4 regions of the Streptomyces sp. NBC_01283 genome follow, and region 1 is predicted to be linked to each of the others. Evidence: riboswitches for the same ligand, from Rfam matches in the RefSeq annotation. Region 1 holds a riboswitch; each other region holds the start of a gene.

Region 1 (5,183 bases):
GTACAGGCCATGCACGGATACGGTCTGTGGGCCACCCTCCAGCAGGACCGGAAGTAGCGACGCATCTGATGCCAGGACAATTCGAAGCCATTCCCGGGGGCGGCGCGGCCGTCGCGCTCGACGAGGTCGAGATCTCGATCATCCGGTCGCTCGCCGTGCAGCTCCTGGAGCTGATCGGTCCCGGCCCCGCCGAGGACGCTTCCGACGACCCTCTCGCGGAGCTGTTCGCGGAGGGCCCCAGCGAGCCGCCCACCGACCCGGTCCTCCAGCGGCTGCTGCCCGACGCGTATGGCGGTCCCGGCAGTGAGAAGGCGGATGAGGACGAACTGCGCGCGTACTCCTCGGAGTTCAGGCGCTTCACCGAGAACGACCTGCGGGCCAAGAAGCGCGACGACGCCCTCGTGGTGATCCGCAGCCTGGACGCCATGACGTCGACGGGCGAGGGCGGCGCCGTCCTGAAGCTGTCCGCCGACGAGTCGCGGCACTGGCTCGGCGCGCTCAACGACCTCCGCCTCGCGATCGGCGCCCGCCTGGAGGTGGCCGACGAGGAGGACACGGACCTCCTCTATCAGCTGCCGGACTCCGACCCGCGCAAGCCGATGGTGATGGCCTACCTCTGGCTCGGCGGTCTGCAGGAGACGCTGGTCGCCACCCTCATCGGTTAGAAGTCACACGGAAACCGAGCGGGTCACCCGCAAAGTCGTTGTATGTAGCAGCGGTTACCTCTCGGTCGCTCATCGGACGCTCAAATCCGGATAACGATCGTGTCACTCCGTTGCCCATTTTTGATGCGGCAAGGGACTTTTGTCCGGTTCTTCTCGTGGCGTGGGCCACACGCCGCCCCTTCGATCACTGTTGCGGCCGTGATAAATCTTCACGACCACTCGGTGACGCCACCCATGTCACCGGTGGCGCTCGGGCCGGCAGACCGCCGGTAGCACTCCATCCATATCCGGGGGGATCAGGACCTGATCCGTGGCCATACGCAGACTGCGGGCACGGATCGGCGTGGAGAAAGGCGTCACCATGACCTCAGTGCAGGTCGAAGAGCACCACGACGGCAATGAGGCCGACGGAGCGGGCGGTTCGTCCGGTTCGTCAGGCGAGGGTTATCAGCGCGGGCTCGGCGCCCGGCAGATCCAGATGATCGCGATCGGCGGTGCCATCGGCACCGGCCTGTTCCTCGGCGCGGGCAAGGCCATTCACAAGGCCGGACCCAGCCTCATCCTGGCGTACGCCATCGCCGGCCTCGTCATCTTCTTCATCATGCGGGCCCTGGGCGAGCTGCTCATGTACCGCGCCGTGTCGGGCTCCTTCTCGGAGTACGCGCGTGAATTCATCGGCCCGTTCTTCGGGTACGTGACCGGCTGGACGTACTGGCTCTTCTGGGTCGTCACCGGCATCACGGAAGTCACGGCGGCCGCGCAGTACATGCAGTTCTGGACGCATGACTCCATTCCGCAATGGGCGTACGCGCTGATCTTCACGGTCATCCTGTACGGCGCCAACCTGATCTCCGTGAAGCTCTTCGGCGAGCTCGAGTTCTGGTTCTCGATGGTCAAGGTCACCGCGATCATCGGCATGATCCTCATCTGCGCCGGAATCCTCACCATCGGCTTCTCCGACGCCGGTGACACCGCCTCCGTGACCCACCTGTGGGACCAGGGCGGCTTCTTCCCGAACGGCATTGGCTCCACGCTGATGACGCTGCAGATCGTGATGTTCGCCTTCCTCGCCGTCGAGCTCGTCGGCGTCACCGCGGGTGAGTCCAAGGACCCGAAGACGGTCCTGCCGAAGGCGATCAACACCGTGCCGTGGCGTATCGCCGTCTTCTACGTCGGCGCGCTCATCATGATCCTCTCGGTCGTGCCGTGGACGCAGTTCGTGCCGGGCGTCTCGCCGTTCGTCGCCGCCTTCGACAAGATGGGTCTCGGCGTCGGCGCCGCGATCGTCAACTTCGTCGTCCTGACGGCCGCGCTCTCCTCCTGCAACTCCGGCATGTACTCCACCGGCCGCATGCTGCGTGACCTGGCGCTGAACGGCCAGGGCCCGCAGTTCTTCACCAAGCTCACGAAGAACGGCCTGCCGCTGGTCGGCACCACCTTCTCCGCCGCACTGATGCTGGTCGGCGTCTGGATCAACTACCAGTGGCCGGGCGAGGCGTTCAACTACGTCGTCTCCTTCGCGACCATCTCCGGCATGTGGGCCTGGATCATGATCCTGGTCTGCCAGATCAAGTACCGCCGCAAGGCCGACCGCGGCGAGCTGCCGCAGTCCTCCTTCCGGGCGCCGGGCGCCCCGTACACGAGCTGGTTCGCGCTCGCCTTCATCGCGATGGTCATCGTGATGATGGGCATCGACAAGGACGCGCGGATCTCCCTCTACGCGGCCCCCGTCTGGGCGCTCATCCTGGGCGTCGGCTACCTGATCATGCAGCGCCGTGGCCCGCAGGCGGCCACCGGTGAGACCGCGCCGCAGGACGCGGTGAAGTAGTGCCGTAAGGCTGCATCCCAGCATGTGGGCCGGTCCGTACCACTCTTCGGTACGGACCGGCCCTTCTGCTTATCCTGGCTGCCATGCTGACCCTCACCCAGGCCCTCCACGACCAGATCGTCGCGCACGCGCGCCAGGACCACCCCGACGAGGCCTGCGGTGTGGTCGCGGGCCCGGAGGGCACAGGCCGCCCCGAGCGCTTCATCCCGATGCTGAACGCCGCCCGCTCGCCCACGTTCTACGAGTTCGACTCGGGCGACCTCCTCAAGCTCTACCGCGAGATGGACGACCGCGACGAGGAGCCGGTGATCGTCTACCACTCGCACACGGCGACCGAGGCCTACCCCTCGCGCACCGACATCACGTACGCCAACGAGCCGGGCGCCCACTACGTCCTGGTTTCCACGGCCGACACCGACGACGCGGGCGAGTTCCAGTTCCGCTCCTACCGGATCGTGGACGGCGAGGTCACCGAAGAAGAGGTGAAGGTCGTCCAGGCATACTGAGCTTCACCTTTGAGGCGGCAGGACCCAGGAAGCCGGTGCGAATCCGGCACGGTCCCGCCACTGTGACCCCACCCTCCGCGGGCGGGGCAGTCAGGAACTGACCTGCCGCCTTCTTCTCCCACGACGCAGGGGACGCGGAAATCCCCTGGAGGAGGCAGCTCAGCCATGTCCCGCCCCATATCCCGCCCCCTACGCCTGCTCGCGGCAGCAGCCCTGCTCGTCCCGCTCGCCGCCTGCTCGTCCGCCGCCGACTCCGGCACGCAATCCGATGCGGGCAAGCCCACCGCGAAGGCCGCCGGATTCCCGTACACGGTCACCAACTGCGGCGTGAAGACGACGTACGAAGAACCCCCGAAGCGCGCCGTGACGATGAACCAGCACGCGACGGAAGTGCTCCTGGAACTGGGCCTGGAGGACCGCATCGCCGGCACGGCCTACCTGGACGACAAGGTCCTGCCGAAGTACGCGAAGGCCTACGCGGACGCCCCGGTCCTCGCCAAGGAGTACCCCTCCTACGAGAAGCTCCTCGCGGCCGACCCCGAATTCGTCTACGGCGGCTACGCGAGCGCCTTCCAGGCGGGCGAGGGCCGCAGCCGCGGGGCCCTGGCCAAGTCCGGCATCGAGAGCCGCCTCAACGTCGAGGGCTGCGCGAAGAAGCCCGTGACCATGGACGACGTCTACCGCGAGGTGCGGGAGGTCGGCTCCACCTTCGGGGTGCGGGCGCGGGCCGACAAGTGGGTGGGCCAGGCGCGGCGCGACCTGAAGGACGCCGCCAAGGACACGAAGGGCCGCGAGCCCGTCCCCGTCTTCGTCTACGACAGCGGCGACAAGACCGCGTTCACGGCGGGCGGCCGCGGCATCGGCAACGACATCATCGAGCGGGCGGGCGGCCGCAACGTCTTCGCCGACCTCGACAAGTCCTTCGGCGACGCCTCCTGGGAGACGGTGGTCGACCGCAACCCCGAGGTCATCGTGATCCTCGACTACGGCGGCACGACCGTGGCCCAGAAGAAGAAGCGCCTCCTGGACGACCCGGTCCTCGCGGACGTCCCCGCCATCGAGCACAAGCGCTTCGCGGTACTGCCGCTGTCGGACGCGGTGGTGGGGGTGAGGGCACCGGGGGCGGTGAAGAAGCTGGCGGACCAGCTGTGAAGGGGCTTTCGCGGAGCCGCTCCCAGCCCGTCCGGCGTTCGAGGACGAACTCGGCGAAGCCGGTGATGTACGGCACCGTCGTCGCCGGGCTCCTTCTCGCCCTCGCGGCAGCGGTCGTGGCCGGCCTGGCCCTCGGCTCGGTCCGTATACCGACGGCCGACGTCCTGGAGATCCTCACCGGCCACGCGGAACCCTCCCCGTTCCGCACCATCGTCCTGGACGTAAGACTCCCCAGGGTCCTGCTCGGCGCAGCCGTGGGCGCGGGGCTCGCCGTCATCGGCACCGTCCTCCAGGCCCTGGTGCGCAACCCCCTCGCGGACCCCTTCCTCCTCGGCGTCTCCTCCGGCGCCTCGGCCGGAGCGGTGGCCGTCATCGTCCTCGGCAGCGTCTTCGGCCTGGGCGCGGGCCTCGCCACCACCGTCACCCTCCCCGCCGCGGCCTTCGCCGGCGCCCTGCTCTCACTGCTCGTCGTCTACACCCTGGCAAGATCCGGCGGCGGATTCGCCACCGGCCGCCTGATCCTGGCCGGAGTGGCCGTCTCGTACATCCTCTCCGCGCTGACCAGCCTCATCCTGATCACGGCCGACAGCGCCGACCACCTCAAGGAAGTCCTGTACTGGACCCTCGGCGGCCTCGGCAGCGCCCGCTGGGACATGCTCGCCCTGCCCGGCATCGCGCTCATCGCGGGCACGGCCCTGCTCGTCGCCCTCGCCCGCCCCCTGGACCTGCTCCTGGTGGGGGAGGAGGGCGCCACCGTCCTCGGCCTCGACACGGCCCGCTTCCGCGCCGCCGTCTTCGTCCTCGCCTCGCTCCTGACCGGCGTACTCGTCGCGTACAGCGGGGCCATCGGCTTCGTGGGCCTGCTCGTGCCGCACGCGGCCCGGATGCTGGTCGGCGCCGCCCACCGGGCGCTCCTGCCGGTGGTGGCCCTGATGGGCGCGGTGTTCCTGGTCGCCGCCGACCTCGCCGCACGCACGGTCGCGGCGCCGCAGGACATCCCGGTGGGCGTGCTCACCGCGCTGACCGGCGGCC
Region 2 (5,183 bases), 4.4 Mb from region 1:
CCAGGGCGCTGATGTCGAGCGCGGCGAGCGCCTCGGCGACCCGGGCCCGCACCTCACCGTCCGGCAGCCCCAGGTTCAGCGGCCCGAAGGACACGTCCTGTTCGACCGAGGCGGCGAACAACTGGTCGTCCGGGTCCTGGACCACCAGCTGAACCGTCGTCCGCAGCCGGGTGAGGCTCTTGCGGTCGTACGTCACGGGGGCTCCCCCGACGGTCAATCCGCCCCGGTCCGGCCGGAGTCCGCCGCTCAGCAGCCGCATGAGGGTGGTCTTGCCGCTGCCGTTGCGCCCGAGCAGCGCGAGGGCGCGCCCCTCGATGACGTCGAAGTCCAGGCCGCTGAGCACGGTGGGCCCGTCTTCGTACGCGTAGGAAGCGGCGCGCAGAGCGACCAGGGGCCCGCTCGGATCGCTGGAGGCGCGCGGCTCGCTCAGGGAGGAAGCCTTCATGGAAGAAGCCATTTCAGTACGAGGGTGAGGGCCGCGAGGCCCGTGAGAAGGACCGCGCTCGCGGTCACGAAGCGCCGGGAGATCCGGGCCTCCGGCACGAGCACCCGCAGGGTTCCGTCGTACCCGCGTCCGGCGAGCCCGGCCTGCAGCCGGGTCGCCCGGTCGAAGGCCCGTACGAACGCGGTGGCCCCGAGGCCGCCGAGGGAACGCCAGGTCGCGGCACGGGTGGTGTGGCCGAGCCGCGCGGCCTGCGCCTGCCGGATCCGGCTCATGGAGTCCAGGAGCAGGAAGCTCATCCGGTACATGACGAGGGCCACGTCGACGACGGGTGCCGGCACGCCCGCCTTCACCAGGCGGGGCAGCAGGTCCGACATGGGTGTGGTGAAGGCGAAAAGCAGGACGCCCAGCGAGGCCGCCGACGTGCGCAGGAGCAGACCGCCCGCTCGCGCGGGGCCGCCATCGGCGAGCGTGACGAACCCTTCGGGCCCGCCGAGTTGGACGATGAGGGTCAGGGCGCCGGTGACGCAGAAGCCGAGCGGCACGCGGTAGGCGCGCCACAGTTTTCGGGGCGGCACACCGGCCGGTCCGAGCAGCACGGCGAGCGCGGCGACGAGCACGAGGGCGGCGCCCGGCCAGGGCGGCAGGGAGACGGCAAGGACGGTGAGGCCGAGCCCGAGCACGGCTTTGTCCACGGGGTGGCGGCGGCGCCAGCGACTGCTGTGCGCCGCCGCGTCGATGGGCAGCACGCGGGATCAGACCTGCTCGGTCGTGGTCCGGGTGCTGTCCACGTCGGCGGTCCGTTCCGCGGTTCCTTCCGCGGTTCCTTCTGCGGTCCTCTTCGCGGGGGCTTCCTTCGCCGACGCGATCTCCGCGCCCTGCCGGCGCCCCCTGCGCAGACCGAAGTAGTACGCGAGGACGCCCGCGCCCAGCGCCGCCTGCAGCGCGAAGAGCGCCGACTCGATCTCCCCGGAGGGGGGTTCGTACAGCGGCGAGAACCACGGCTCATAGTCCGGCTTGTTCTCGGTGATCGCGGTCTCGGCCTGGGAGTCGGACCCGGTGAACGGCTCCTTCTTGTCGTCGCCGAGGCCGAGCGCCAACGGCAGCACGGCGAGCGCGGCGACGATGACGAGGAGCAGAGTGTTGATCTTCGCGTTCCGGCTCATCAGGCGCTGGCCCCCGACTCCGTCTTCGTGTCCGTCTTCTTCCCCTGCAGCAGGACGCCGAGCCGTGTGAGCTCGCCCTTGCTCGACTGCACGAGCAGCCGCATCACCAGCACGGTGAGCAGTCCCTCGCTCACCGCGAGGGGGATCTGCGTGACGGCGAAGATGCCGCCGAACTTGCCCAGGGCGCCGACGAATCCGCTGCTGGGGTCCGGGAAGGCCAGGGCGAGCTGGACGCTGGTGACGCAGTACGTGGACAGGTCGGCGACGAACGCGCCGAAGAACACGGCGACCATGAGCGGCGCGTCGAACCGCTTCAGGAGGCGGTAGACGGCGTATCCGGCCCATGGCCCGACGATCGCCATGGAGAAGACGTTGGCGCCGAGTGTGGTGAGTCCGCCGTGGGCGAGCAGCAGGGCCTGGAACAGCAGTGTGATGGTGCCGAGCACCGTCATGATCGGCGGCCGGAACAGGATCGCGCCGAGCCCGGTGCCCGTCGGGTGCGAGCAACTGCCCGTGACGGAAGGGATTTTCAGTGCGGAAAGGACAAAAGTGAAGGCTCCGGAGGCGCCCAGGAGCAACGTGCTCTCAGGGTGCTCCTTGACCTCACGGGTCAGGGAGCGGACTCCGTGGACGACGAACGGCGCGGACGCTACACCCCAGGCGATCGCGTGCGCCGGTGGGAGGAAACCCTCGGCAATGTGCATGGCTAAGCAGACCCTCTCCAGCACCTCGTGGATGGACAACGCGCCTTGGCCGGTCTCCTGGCTGACGGGTCGTACCGACCGGACTCCGCCTTCCCGGGTGCGTGTGCACCCAGTGGCTGCCGCGAGGGCTGGAGCCGGACTTCCCGATCACAGTGGCGAGGGCCGCACCGGCATCACACCGGATTTCCCGAGCACCAAGGCGTGGTGACCATAGTGCGCATCCGAGTTTCCTGACAACTTGTGGGGTCGCCCCACCTGTGGCACGCGCGAGCGCACACGACCAGGGGCGTACGCCCCTGATCAACCCCTGTGCATCGGCTCGTGCACACCCGAAACGGGCCACGTTTCGCGGGAGACCGCCGCCTCCCCGCCGCGCAGCACCGCGAGCGTCCGGGCGGGGTGGCGGGGCCCGAGGAAGACGACGACGCCTTTGCCGTCGGGTGAGGGGTGGGTCGCCTGGGTCCAGCCCTGGCGCTCGTAGAAGCCCATGGCCTGCGCCGACCGGACCGAAGTCAGCAGCCAGACACGGTCGTCGGGAGCGCCTTCGGCCATCGCCGCCAGCAGGGCGGCTCCGATTCCGGTGCCCTGCGCCGCAGGGTGCACGGCGAGTTCGTCTATCTCACGGGCCCCGCACAGCCACGACCGGGCGCGCCCGGCGCCGAGTCCGGCCGCCGCCTGCGGATAGCAGCGGTCGGCGGGAAAGGGCTCGGGCGTGGTCCACCCGGTGGTGAAGCCGACGACGTCCGTCCCCTCCAGTGCGATCACCGCGGTGAACCCGGGACGGCGTACGTCGTCGCCGAGCCGGACCATGAATTCCGCCACCCTCTCCTCGTCCTCGTGCCAGGGCGGCACACGGAAGGCATCGGCGTAGACGGTGCGCAAGGCGGCGCCGTACGCGAGGAGTTGATGGCCCCGCAGTAGCCGGACGACCGCCGCCATCAGGCGGCCCTCGCCGCGGCCGCCCCCGGCCGCAGGGCCGCGTACGTCAGAGGGGCGGACGGGTCGACCGACACGTCCCAGGGGGCGGGCTCGGCCCCGGCCCGTACGAGCAGGTCGCCGACGGCGGCGATCATCGCACCGTTGTCCGTGCACAGGGTCATCGGGGGCACGCGCAGCCGCACACCTTCGGCCGCGCACCGCTCCTCGGCGAGCACACGCACCCGCGAGTTCGCGGCGACACCGCCGACCACGACGAGGGTGCGGACGCCGTGATCGCGGCAGGCGGCCAGCGCCTTGCGGGTCAGTACGTCCGCGACGGCCTCCTGGAGCGAGGCCGCGCCGTCGGCCACCGGCAGCTCGCGCCCCGCGTGCCCCTCGGCCCAGCGCGCGGCGGCGGTCTTGAGTCCGGAGAAGGAGAAGGCGTACGGGGCGTCCTTCGGTCCGGTGAGCGGGCGCGGGAAGGCGACCGCGCGCGGATCACCGCTGCGGGCCGCGCGGTCGATGGCGGGGCCGCCCGGGTAGGGCAGGCCGAAGACGCGGGCGGCCTTGTCGAAGCACTCGCCCGCCGCGTCGTCCAGGGTGTCCCCCAGGTGCACGATGGGATCGCGCGCCAGGTCCCGGACGAGCAGCAGCGAGGTGTGCCCGCCGGAGACGATCAGGACCACGCAGGGATCGGGCAGCGGGCCGTGCTCCAGCGTGTCGGCGGCGACATGCCCGGCCAGGTGGTGCACGCCGTACAACGGGACGTCGAGCGCGTACGCGAGGGTCTTCGCCCCCGCGAGGCCGACCTGCAGCGCGCCGGACAGGCCGGGACCCGTGGTGACCGCCACCGCTCCGATGTCGGACAGCTTCAGGTCCGCCTGGTCGAGGGCGTTTTGGACGACCGGGGTGAACGCGTGCAGATGCGCTCGTGCGGCGATCTCGGGAACCACGCCGCCGAACCGGGCGTGCTCGTCCATGCTGGACGCCACCGCATGGGCGAGCAGCCGCCCCTGCGAGACGATCCCCGCTCCGGTCTCGTCGCAGGACGACTCGATCCCCAGCACAATGCGCCCCGCTGCCACCGGCATCTCCTTCACCCACAGACTTTCTGCGTGGGAAGTGTAGTTGCAAGCCATGTGCAATAAGACCTCCGGGCGGTGTCCCCACCGCCGGGTGGCTCCGTGTCTCACCTCACGGTCCGGAATGTGATCAGTACTGCCCAAGACGCCGACCACCCTCTAGCCTGATGGGTGCAGCTGGTTCGCCCTGCCCGCCAGGCAGACGCGTCGCAAGAGGGAACCCGGTGGAAATCCGGGACTGCCCCGCAGCGGTGAGTGGGAACGACCGCCGTCATACGCACTGGGTCCGTCGCGGACCCGGGAAGCGACGGTCAGTAGGAACCTGCCTCGGCAGGTGTGCCCGCGAGTCCGAAGACCTGCCCGTTGCCCGTACGTGATCCCTCATGTGCGGACATCCCGGTGACCTCGTGGGCGGGTCGGCGTACAGATCAGGTGGAGCACCGCGCCGGTGGCGCGCGTCCGGTCCGCCCGGTCCGTCATCCCTTCGCGTCCGTGTCCCGTCCCCGGGATTCTCAGGAGTCATCTCGCGAAGGAGATTTCCGTGACAGCGAAGTCCGCAGCCGCGGCAGCACGGGCCACCGTGTACGGCTACCCCCGCCAGGGCCCCGACCGGGAGCTGAAGAAGGCCGTCGAGGGCTATTGGAAGGGCCGCGTCACCGCCGACGCCCTCCGGGAGACCGCGGCGATGCTGCGCCGGTCCACCTGGCGGCAGCTCGCCGACGCGGGCATCCACGAAGTACCGACGGGCGACTTCTCGTACTACGACCATGTCCTGGACGCCAGCGTCATGGTCGGGGCCGTCCCGCAGCGGCACCGCGAGGCCGTCGACACCGACGCCCTCGACGGGTACTTCGCGATGGCCCGCGGCACC
Region 3 (5,183 bases), 850 kb from region 1:
CTTCACGTGGTAGCCGTACTTGGGGTCGGCGAGGACCATGCGTACGAGGTCCTCGCTGGCCGCGCTGACGACGTAGACCTCGATGCCGTGCTTGCGCAGCGACTTGTAGAGCTCCTGCATGCCCGGGAAGAACTCGGGCGTCTTGACCTCGGTCTTCGTCAGCTTCCCGTCCTCGTAGTACTCGGCGGGGATCGGCTTGTCGTAGGCGAGGAGTTCGTCGACGTACCCCTTGAGCTCCTTCAGCGTGAAACCGGAGAAGATCTGCGCGGCCCACGGGTAGCAGACCTGGTCGTCGACCTCGCAGAGCCGGTTGTAGTAGCTGTAGAGGCTCTCCTTGTGCTTCGCCGTGTCCTTGAAGGGGATGATCTTCAGCGACGGGTCCATCGACTTGCGGGTCAGCACCCCCTTCATCTCCAGGAAGGGCAGGAGGGACTCCTCCAGGTCGTTGCGGTACGTCGTGTTGTCCGCGTCGAAGACGGCGTACGCGCCCTTGCCCTCGTTCTTCGCGATGACCTTGCCCAGCTTCTTCGCGACCGGCTTGGGCCAGTGCTTCAGCTCGGCCGTGGTCCTCGCGGCGGTCTTCGCGGTCGTGGCGGAGGCGTCCGCGGCCGTCGCGTCCGTGCTCGGCCAGAGTGCCGTCCCCGCGAGGACGGCCGCGGTGAGCGCGCCCGCCGTGCCGATGACGGCCAGCTTGCCCTTTGCCTTTACTGCCATGGTTTTGTGCCCCCTGAGAGCGGTCTGCGCCCCGTCCGGAGCGGCGGGTCATCGTATGGGGTCGGGCGGCGGATTCCCATGATCGACATCACCGGACGGAACGGGCATGGGACGGGCGGGCGCGGGTAGCAGCGTCAGACGCGCGGCCTGCGCGGGGCTCTCTGCCCGGTCTGCTCCCGGTTCTCTGCCCGGTCTGCTCCGGGTTCTCTTCCGGGCGTGCCCCGGAGTCCCGCTCCGGCCTGCTGCGGAGCCGTGCCCGTCGCATACTGGGAGGCATGGAGACCGTCTCCCGGGAGTTCGTGCGGGCCGCCCCGCGGCTCGACGGCATGGTGGTGTCCGCCGTCGGCTACCGCACGGAGGGCGAGCGGCCCGGCCTGCACCGCGGGCTGCCCTCCCCGTACCTGACGCTGATCTTCTCGCTGGACGGCCCCGTCGTCACCGGCGGCACCCCCGAGCAGGCGGGCGGCCGCGACGCCGTCCGCACGGACATCGTCCTCGGCGGTCTGCACCAGACTCCGGCCTACGTCGTACGGCCCGAGCACGAGGCGGGCATCCAGCTCGCCGTCCACCCGCTCGCCGCCCGTGCCCTGTTCGGCGTACCGGCCGCGGAACTGGCCGGTGAGCTCGTGACGCCCGGCGCGGAGGTGATGGGGCGCCGCGCAGCCGACGTACGGGAGCTGCTGTGCGAGCAGGGCACCTGGGAGGAGCGATTCGCCTCCCTGTCCGCCTACTTGAGGCAGCGCGCGGCCGACACGTCCAGCGGCTCCGTGCGCCCCGAGGTCACCGAGGCCTGGGCCTGGCTGGCCCGGCATCAGGGAGTGGGCACCCTGCGCGGCCTCTCCCGGCACGTCGCCCTCAGCGAACGCCGGCTCACCACGCTCTTCCGCGCCGAGACGGGCCTGAGCCCCAAGCAGGCGGGCCGCCTGATGCGCTTCCAGCGCGCACGGAACGCCGTCGTACGCCCCGTCGCGGCGGGCGGCGCCCCCGACCTGGCCCGCGTCGCCGCCGACTGCGGCTACTACGACCACTCCCACCTGGTGCGGGACTTCCGGCAGTACACCGGCGCGAGCCCCAGCGGCTGGCTGGCCGAAGAGTGCCGGAATATCCAAGCCGGGAGCCATGGCGGGAGCGAAGAGTAGGACCCATGAACACGACCGAGAAGCAGCAGCCCCGGACCCCGTCCCAGCCCATCTCCGCCGGGCGCGCCCCCGATGTGTGGCCGACCCTCCAGGCCCATGACGCACCCGCCCTGATCGACTTCCTGGTCGGCACGGTCGGCTTCCTGCGCACCGCCGTCTACGAGGACGGCGACCGCGTGGCCCACGCCGAGCTCGACTGGCCCGAGGGCGGCGCGATCATGCTCGGCTCGTACGACGAGAAGTCCCAGGACTGGTGCCTGAAGCCGGGCACCTTCGGGGCGTACGTCGTCACCGACCGCGTGGACGACCTCTACCAGCGGCTCAGCACCGCGGGCGTCAAGATCATCCGTGAGATCGAGGACCAGCCGTACGGCAGCCGGGAGTTCGCGATCGCGGACCCCGAGGGCAACAAGTGGTCCTTCGGCACCTACCGCGGCGCACCGAGGCCCGAGCAGCCGTCCTGACCTCGCGTGATAGCTTGCGCACGCCAGTCAACCCACACCAGGGCCAGGGAATCCGGTGCGAATCCGGAACTGACGCGCAGCGGTGAGGGGGAACGGGCGGGGCCACGGCCACTGGGCGTCCACGGACGCCTGGGAAGGCGCCCCGCCCGGCCGATCCCCGAGTCCGAAGACCTGCTGGCACCTTCGTCCGCACACCGGGCGGCGGAGGTGACGAAGCAGGCCAGGCTCCGCGTATGAGCCGTGAGACTCAAGGGATCTCGTGTCCTCCACAGCCCGTCGTGTACGTATGCCAGCCCGTCGTGCACGCGTTTCTGCCCTCCTCCTCGGCACGGCCCTGGCCGTCACGCTGACCTCCTGCGGCGGCCCGTCGGCGACCTCCACCGCATCGAACGCGGACAAGAAGGCCGGCGGGTACCCGCTGACCCTCACCTCCTGCGGCAAGAAGGCGGAGATCAAGGCACCGCCGCAGCGGGCCGTCTCCCTCGACCAGGGCTCCACGGAGATCCTGCTCTCCCTCGGCCTCGCGGACCGCATGGCCGGCAGCGGCACCTGGACCGACCCGGTGCTCAAGGGCCTGGCGAAGGACAACGCCAAGGTCGAGCGCCTCGCCGACAGCTACCCCTCCTTCGAGAAGGTCCTCGCCCAGGAACCGGACTTCGTCACCGCCTCCTTCGAGGCGACGGTCAGCAAGGGCGGCGTCGCCGACCGCGCCAAGTTCGCCGAACTCGGCGTACCCGCCTATGTCTCGCCCTCCGACTGCGCGGGCAAGGACAACAGCGGCGACGGCGACGGCACCCGCGTCAGGACGCTCACCATGGACACCGTCTACGGCGAAGTGCGGGACCTGGCCAAGGCCTTCGGGGTCGAGAAGCGCGGCGAGCGCCTGATCGCGGAGCTCAAGGGCCGGGTGGCGAAGGCGACGCGGGATGTCGACGCGTCGGGCGCGAAGATCCTTTACTGGTTCGCCAACTCCGACGCGCCCTACATCGCGGGCTGCTGCGGGGCGCCCGGCATCATCACCCGCGAACTGGGCGCGAAGAACGTCTTCGACGACACCCGCGAGGAGTGGCCCCAGATCAACTGGGAGACGGTGGCGGACCGCGACCCGGACGTGCTGGTCATCGGAGACCTCACCCGCAAGTCGCAGACGGCCGAGAGCGCGAAGAAGAAGATCGAGTTCCTGGAGACCAATCCGGTCACCAAGAACCTGACCGCCGTGAAGAAGAAGCGGTACGTGCTGCTGAGCGGCCAGGCCATGAACCCGACGATCCGCACGGTGGACGGCGTGGAACAAGTCGCGGAAGCGTTGCGCGAGTTCGGGCTCGCCAAGTGAGGGGAGCCGGGGGAGCCGCCCCCGGCGGCATACGCCAGATCCTGCTCTGGACCGCGGGCCTGGCCGTCCTCGCCCTCTCCGTCGCGGTGGCCGTCACCATCGGCCCCGCGGACATCTCCGTACCGGACGTATGGTCGGCGGTCGCGGCCCACCTTGGCTGGGGAGAGGCGCGGCTGACGCCCATCAGGGACGGCATCGTCTGGAACCTGCGCATGCCGCGCACGCTCCTCGCGGCGGTCTGCGGCGCGGGCCTCGCGGTCTGCGGAACGGTCCTCCAGTCGCTCCTGCGCAACCCGCTCGCCGACCCCTTCGTGCTCGGCGTCTCGTCGGGCGCGTCCACGGGCGCGGTAGCGATCGTCGTCCTGGGGGTCGGCGGGGGAGTGGTGTCGGTCTCGGCGGGTGCCTTCGCCGGGGCTGTCTGCTCCTTCGCGCTGGTCCTGCTCCTGAGCCACACCCTGGGCGGAAGCGCCGACAGGGTGGTGCTTTCCGGTGTGGCGGCGATGCAGCTTTTCTCCGCCCTCACCTCGTTCGTGATCCTCACGTCGGGCGACGCGGAGACGACGCGGAGCGTCCTGTTCTGGCTGCTCGGCTCGTTGAGCGGGGTGGGCTGGACGGACGTCTGGCTGTGCGCGGCGGTGCTCTTCGCTGCCCTCGCGATCTGTCTGACGCAGGCGCGCACTCTGGACGCGTTCGCGTTCGGCCAGGACGCGGCGGCGACGCTGGGCGTCCACGTGGCCCGCACCCGGCTCATGCTGCTCTCCGTCACGGCCCTCCTGACGGCGGCGCTGGTCAGCAGCGCGGGCGCCATCGGCTTCGTGGGCCTGGTCCTGCCGCACGCGGCCCGAGCGCTCGTCGGCTCCGGGCATGCACGCCTCCTCCCGGTCACGGCGCTCGCGGGCGCGGTGTTCCTGGTGTGGGTGGACACGCTGGCCCGTACGGTCCTCGACCCGCAGGAGGTTCCCGTGGGGGTGGTGACGTCCCTGATCGGCGTCCCGGCGTTCGTCCTTGTCCTCTACCGCACCCGGAGGACGACATGAGCGCGGCCAGTTCCGGCCTGCGGGCGGACAGAGTCACCAGAACGGCAGCGGGCCGCCTGATAGTCGACGGAGTGACGCTGGCCCCGCCCCCCGGGGCGACGGTCGGCCTCCTGGGCCCCAACGGTTCGGGTAAATCAACCCTCCTCCGCATCCTGGCGGGCGTCCTGGCCCCGACATCGGGAGTGGTCACGCTGGACGGCGACCCGCTGCGTGACGTGGGCCGCCGCACGGTGGCACGCAGGGTGGCGGTGGTGGACCAGGAGGCCACGACGCAAGTGGCGCTGTCGGTGGAGGAGGTCGTACGACTCGGCCGCATCCCGCACCGCAGGGCGTGGTCGCTCCCGACCTCCGAGGACGAGGAGGCGGTACGGGAGGCCCTGACCCGCACGGGCCTGTCCGACAGGGCGGCCCAGTCCTGGCACACGCTCTCGGGCGGCGAACGCCAACGGGTGCAGATAGCAAGGGCGTTGGCCCAGCAGCCCAGAGAACTGCTCCT
Region 4 (5,183 bases), 1.3 Mb from region 1:
GGCCGACGGCGTTGCCGACGCGCGAGTGCTTGGTCGGGTACGCGGTGAAGACCAGGGCGAGCTTCTTCTCCGCGTTCGGCTTGTGCTTCAACTGGGCGTGGCGCAGGGCGATTCCGGCGACCCGGGCGGCGCGCTCGGGGTCGGCGACGTACACCGGTACGTCGTCGGGGCCCTGCTCCTTGAAGGAGAACGGAACGGTGATGATGCGGCCGTCGAACTCGGGGATGGCGACCTGCATGGCCGCGTCCATGGGGGAGAGCGCGGCGTCCGACGCGTCCCACGTGGCGCGCGAGGAGGTCAGGCACAGTCCTTGCAGGACAGGGATGTTCAGGTCGGCGAGCGCGCCGATGTCCCAGGCCTCCTCGTCGCCGCCCGCGCTCGCGCCCGAGGCGTGCGTGCCGCCCGCCGCGAGGACGGTGGCGACCAGGGAGTCCGCCCGCCCCAGGATCTCGTACAGTCCCGCGTCCGCGCCGCGCAGCGAACCGCAGTACACGGCAAGGGCGTTGGCGCCCCGCGCCTCGATCGCCTCGCACAGCGTGTCGACGAAGCCGGTGTTACCGGAGAGCTGGTGCGCCCGGTAGAAGAGCACCCCCACGGTCGGCCGGCCCTCGACGAACGGGCGCGTGCCGTGCACCCCGTACTCGGGCATCTTCTTCGGCTCGGCGCTCTGCCGCTCATGGGCGTCACCGGAGCGCGCGGGTCCCGCCGCGAGGACGTCCTCCTTGAGGAACCGCACCAGCTCACGCAGGTTCTCCGCGCCGCCCTCGACGAGATACCGCAGGGCTTCCGCCACCGACCCCGCGTGCACGGTCGACTCGGCCATCAGCTCCGCGTCCGGCACGGCCTCGCCGCCGAGCAGCACCGTCGGGATCCCGGCGGCCTTCAGCGCCGCGAGCCCGTCCTCCCAGGCACGCTTGCCGCCGAGCAGGCGTACGACGGCGACGTCCGCGCCCTCGATCAGCGCGGGCAGCTCGTCCTGCACGTCGACCCGGGTCGGGTTGCCGATGCGGTAGGGGGCGCCGGAGGCACGGGCGGCAAGGAGGTCCGTGTCGGCGGTGGACAGAAGCAGGACGGTCATGAGGGTGCCCCCGGTGCGATGAAGGGGAGACCGGCGGGTGCGCCGGTCTCGATCAGGCTGAGCAGCGCGTCCGTGTCCGCGTGCCCTTCGATCAGGTCGCCGAGCAGGTCGAGCTGCTCCTCGCGCAGTGCGCCGAAGCTGGTGTCGGGCGCGGGCACGAATCGGCGCCCGGCGGCGCGGGCCACCTCGGTGAGGAAACGCCGCCGGAACGCGTCGCTCTCCAGCGAGCCGTGCCAGTGCGTGCCCCACACCTCGCCGACACGGCAGCCGTCCAGGAAGGGCTCTCCGCCCAGGATCTGAGCGACGCCGTGATGGATCTCGTACCCCTCGACGGGTTCTCCGAGGGCCTCGCCGACGGGCCGCGCGAGGGTCTTCTCCCGCTCGAACCGGACGCGCACGGGCAGCAGTCCGAGCCCGTCCACGGCGCCCGCCCGCGACTCGACGTCGTCCTCGATGTGCTCGCCGAGCACCTGGAAGCCGCCGCAGATCCCGAGCACGGGCCGCCCCTCGGCGGCACGCCGGGCGATGGCGTCCGCGAGGCCGCGTTCGCGCAGCCACTCCAGGGCACGCACGGTCCCGCGCGTGCCGGGGACGATCACCAGGTCGGCGTCGACGAGTTCCTCGGCCCGGTCCACGAACCGCACGACGACGCCCGGTTCGGCGGCCAGCGCGTCCACGTCCGTGAAGTTCGACATCAGCGGTACGGCACAGACGGCGACCCGCAGCACGTCCGCACCGATCGGGGGAGCGACCACGGACTCCCGCACGGCGCCCCGCAGGGACACCCGGAGCCCGTCCTCCTCGTCGATGCCGAGGCCGTGCTGGAACGGCAGCACACCGAACGTCCGCCGCCCGGTGAGCTCATGGAGCATGTCGAGCCCCGGTTCGAGCAGCGAGACGTCGCCCCGGAACTTGTTGACGAGGTACCCGGCGACCAGCTCCTGGTCCTGGGCGCTCAGCAGCGCGGTGGTCCCGAAGAAGGAGGCGAAGACGCCCCCGCGGTCGATGTCTCCCACCACGACCACGGGGAAGCGGGCGGCCCGCGCGATCCCCATGTTCACGATGTCCGTACGCCGCAGATTGATCTCGGCGGGACTGCCCGCGCCTTCACAGATCACGGCGTCATAGCTGCCCCGAAGTTCCTCCAGGCATCCCACGACGGTGGAGAGCAGCGCTTCCTGCCGCCCTCCGTGGTAGCCCCTGGCGCTCATCTCGCCCACGGGCTTGCCCATCAGGACGACCTGGCTGCTGCGGTCGCTGCCCGGCTTGAGCAGCACGGGGTTCATCAGCGCGCTCGGCTCGACCCGGGCGGCCTGCGCCTGCATGGCCTGGGCCCGCCCGATCTCGGCACCCTCGCGCGTGACGAAGGAGTTGAGGGACATGTTCTGCGCCTTGAAGGGCGCGACGGAGACCCCCTTGCGGGCCAGCCACCGGCAGATCCCGGCGGTGACGACGCTCTTCCCCGCGTCGGACGTCGTCCCGGCGACGAGCAGTCCACCGCTCATGAGGCCCTGCCTTTCCGTAGTGTGCTCACGGCCGCGGCGACGCCCAGGGCCAGCAGCCCGACCCGCCGCGACAGCTTCACGGCCCGCTCGATGTCGGCGACCTCGACGCCCCGCCCGGCCTCGTTGAGGACAGGTCGGTGCTCGACACGCCCCGCGTACGAGAGCGTCCCCCCGAGCCGTACGCCCAACGCCCCGGCGAAGGAGGCCTCGACGGGCCCCGCGTTGGGGCTCGGATGCTTCGCCGCATCGCCGCGCCAGGCGCGCAGGGCTCCCCGCGGCGCGTCCCCGGCGGCAGCCGCGAGCACGGCGGTGAGCCGGGCCCCGGGCCACCCCAGTACGTCGTCGAGCCGCGCGGAGGCCCAGCCGTAGCGCCGGTACCTCGCGGATTTGTGCCCGACCATGGCGTCGAGGGTGTTGACGGCCCGGAAGGCGACGAGCCCGGGAACGCCGCCGACGGCGCCCCACACGAGCGCCCCGACCACGGCGTCGGAGGTGTTCTCGGCGACGGACTCGACCACGGCGCGCGCGATGCCGTCGGCGTCCAGCGCCTGCGGGTCCCGGCCGCACAGATGCGGCAGCCGCTCCCGCGCCACCTCGATGTCCCCGGCGGCCAGCGCGCCGCCGACGGCCCGCGCCTCACGCCCCAGCGAGGTGCCGCCGACCACGGCCCAGGTGGTGGCGGCGGTCAGCGCGACGGATGCGGCGCGCGAGTCACGTACGAGAGAAGAGGCCAGGACGGCGGCACCGGCCGCACCTCCGGCACACACCACGGCATGCAGGGCGCCCCACCCGCGGTGGTCACGCCACAGCACACGCTCGACGGCAGCGGCGGCCCGCCCGAACGCGGCGACCGGATGCCCGCGGCGGGGATCGCCGAGGAACAGGTCACCGAGGAGGCCGGCGGCGGCGCCGTACGCGAAGTCGCGATCGGCACGCATCGGTTCAGCCGGCCGTTGTGCCGAGAGGAGAGCTCACGCTCGGGAACTGGTCCGGCAATGGGCGGCCGCGCATGGCGATATGTCCTCACTCAGGGTGTCCGCGCCCTGGTTCGACGTGATCGGCGGCGAGAGTTCCTGGCTTCCGAGGAGTCAGTTCCTCGATGACAGTGGCGGGACCGCGCCGGATTCGCACCGGCTTCCTCTCCTGCTGCCGTATTGGCTCCGGCAGTCCACCACGGCCCGCGAAGGCCCGTCAACTCGCCGTTGACCTGCGACGGGAGAGTGTGCTGAGGCCCACAGCCGGGCCTCTGACGGCTCCTTGCCGAGCCCACGGACAAAAGTGGGGTGCGGGACGCCGAAGCGTCCCGCACCCCACTGAGAACCGCCGTCGTCAGGCGACGATCAGATAGATCCCGTACGCCACTGCCGCCGCGCAGAGCGCGAAGCACACGTACGCGCCCGTGCGTGCCGCCGCGGCGGTGCCGCCCGCGGCCGAGGGGGCGCCGGACGTCGCCGCCTCGCGCTTGGCGAGGCCGACGATGCCGAGGGTGAACAGGCCCACCAGGGCCACCGTCACCGCGAGGCTGACTCCGAAGACGGAGCCGAGAGCTGCCCAGTCGATGTCCATGCTGACTTTTCCTTACACCGTTGCGGGCCGGGCGGGGTCCGCCACGGTGCTGGTCGGGGCCGGGATGGTGGTCTTGACGAGGTCGACGTCGGTGCTGGTCACGGCCGACCCGGTGGGCGGCGGACTGACGGCGGCGATCGCGGTGGTCACGACACCGGCGGGCTCGGCGTCGAGAGCGCCGGGCTCGTCGTTCGTGACGTTCGTGTGGTCGACGGCGTTGCGCCGGGACAGCACCCAGATCACGGCCGAGCCGGCCACCAGCAGCGCGGCGGTCGCCGCGACGCCCCAGGGGCCCTGCTTGGTGAGGAACTCCGCGCCCGCGCCGACCAGACCGGCGGCCGGCAGGGTGAGGCCCCAGGCGACGAACATCCGGGTCGCCGTGGACCAGCGGACCACGCCGCCCTTGCGGCCGAGGCCCGCGCCCATCACGGCGCCCGAGCAGACCTGGGTGGTGGAGAGCGAGAAGCCGATGTGCGAGGAGGCGAGGATCGCGGTCGCGGCGCTGGTCTGGGCGGCGAAGCCCTGCTGCGGCGCGAGGTCCGTGAGGCCCTTGCCCATGGTGCGGATGATGCGCCAGCCGCCGAGGTACGTGCCGAGCGCGATGGCGACACCGGCCGAGACGATGACCCACATCGGGGGGTTGGCACCCGGGTTCAGGACGCCGCCGGTGATCAGGGCGAGCGTGATGATGCCCATGGTCTTCTGCGCGTCGTTCGTGCCGTGCGCCAGCGAGACGAGGCCGGCGGAGGCGATCTGACCGGTGCGGTAGCCCTTGGCGGTCGCCCTGGTGTCGGTGTTGCGCCCGATGCGGTACGTCAGGCGCGTGGCCAGCGTCGCGGCGATGCCGGCCACCAGGGGCGCGGCGATCGCGGGGATCAGGATCTTGGTGACGACGGTGCCGCCGTTGATCGACGACCAGCCCATCGACATGACAGCGGCGCCGATGAGGCCGCCGAAGAGTGCGTGGGAGGAACTGGAGGGCAGGCCCACCAGCCAGGTCAGCAGATTCCAGAGGATCGCGCCGACCAGGGCCG

The links. Region 1 has a riboswitch for cobalamin ahead of OG302_RS25985 (ABC transporter substrate-binding protein). Riboswitches for the same ligand answer to the same signal wherever they lie in the genome.
Region 2: it holds a riboswitch for cobalamin, as region 1 does, so the genes downstream of both, OG302_RS06205 (energy-coupling factor ABC transporter permease) here and OG302_RS25985 (ABC transporter substrate-binding protein) in region 1, are expected to answer to the same signal.
Region 3: it holds a riboswitch for cobalamin, as region 1 does, so the genes downstream of both, OG302_RS29710 (ABC transporter substrate-binding protein) here and OG302_RS25985 (ABC transporter substrate-binding protein) in region 1, are expected to answer to the same signal.
Region 4: it holds a riboswitch for cobalamin, as region 1 does, so the genes downstream of both, OG302_RS31835 (cobalamin biosynthesis protein) here and OG302_RS25985 (ABC transporter substrate-binding protein) in region 1, are expected to answer to the same signal.

Annotation. Positions count from the first base shown of each region.
Region 1 covers NZ_CP108430.1:5,711,881-5,717,063, forward strand. The annotation lists gene clpS (ATP-dependent Clp protease adapter ClpS) at 1-57, shown strand, start outside; gene OG302_RS25970 (DUF2017 domain-containing protein) at 69-665, shown strand; gene OG302_RS25975 (amino acid permease) at 1,027-2,493, shown strand; gene OG302_RS25980 (M67 family metallopeptidase) at 2,577-2,999, shown strand; cobalamin riboswitch at 2,963-3,120, shown strand; gene OG302_RS25985 (ABC transporter substrate-binding protein) at 3,165-4,151, shown strand; gene OG302_RS25990 (FecCD family ABC transporter permease) at 4,217-5,183, shown strand, end outside.
Region 2 covers NZ_CP108430.1:1,306,346-1,311,528, forward strand. The annotation lists gene OG302_RS06190 (energy-coupling factor ABC transporter ATP-binding protein) at 1-445, opposite strand, end outside; gene cbiQ (cobalt ECF transporter T component CbiQ) at 442-1,191, opposite strand; gene OG302_RS06200 (energy-coupling factor ABC transporter substrate-binding protein) at 1,198-1,608, opposite strand; gene OG302_RS06205 (energy-coupling factor ABC transporter permease) at 1,608-2,312, opposite strand; cobalamin riboswitch at 2,342-2,540, opposite strand; gene OG302_RS06210 (GNAT family N-acetyltransferase) at 2,613-3,251, opposite strand; gene tsaD (tRNA (adenosine(37)-N6)-threonylcarbamoyltransferase complex transferase subunit TsaD) at 3,251-4,321, opposite strand; cobalamin riboswitch at 4,474-4,691, shown strand; gene metE (5-methyltetrahydropteroyltriglutamate--homocysteine S-methyltransferase) at 4,854-5,183, shown strand, end outside.
Region 3 covers NZ_CP108430.1:6,561,755-6,566,937, forward strand. The annotation lists gene OG302_RS29695 (haloacid dehalogenase-like hydrolase) at 1-714, opposite strand, end outside; gene OG302_RS29700 (helix-turn-helix domain-containing protein) at 990-1,853, shown strand; gene OG302_RS29705 (VOC family protein) at 1,859-2,317, shown strand; cobalamin riboswitch at 2,325-2,511, shown strand; gene OG302_RS29710 (ABC transporter substrate-binding protein) at 2,604-3,650, shown strand; gene OG302_RS29715 (FecCD family ABC transporter permease) at 3,647-4,687, shown strand; gene OG302_RS29720 (ABC transporter ATP-binding protein) at 4,684-5,183, shown strand, end outside.
Region 4 covers NZ_CP108430.1:7,028,504-7,033,686, forward strand. The annotation lists gene cobN (cobaltochelatase subunit CobN) at 1-1,078, opposite strand, end outside; gene OG302_RS31830 (cobyric acid synthase) at 1,075-2,583, opposite strand; gene OG302_RS31835 (cobalamin biosynthesis protein) at 2,580-3,521, opposite strand; cobalamin riboswitch at 3,630-3,772, opposite strand; gene OG302_RS31840 (hypothetical protein) at 3,913-4,149, opposite strand; gene OG302_RS31845 (anion permease) at 4,162-5,183, opposite strand, start outside.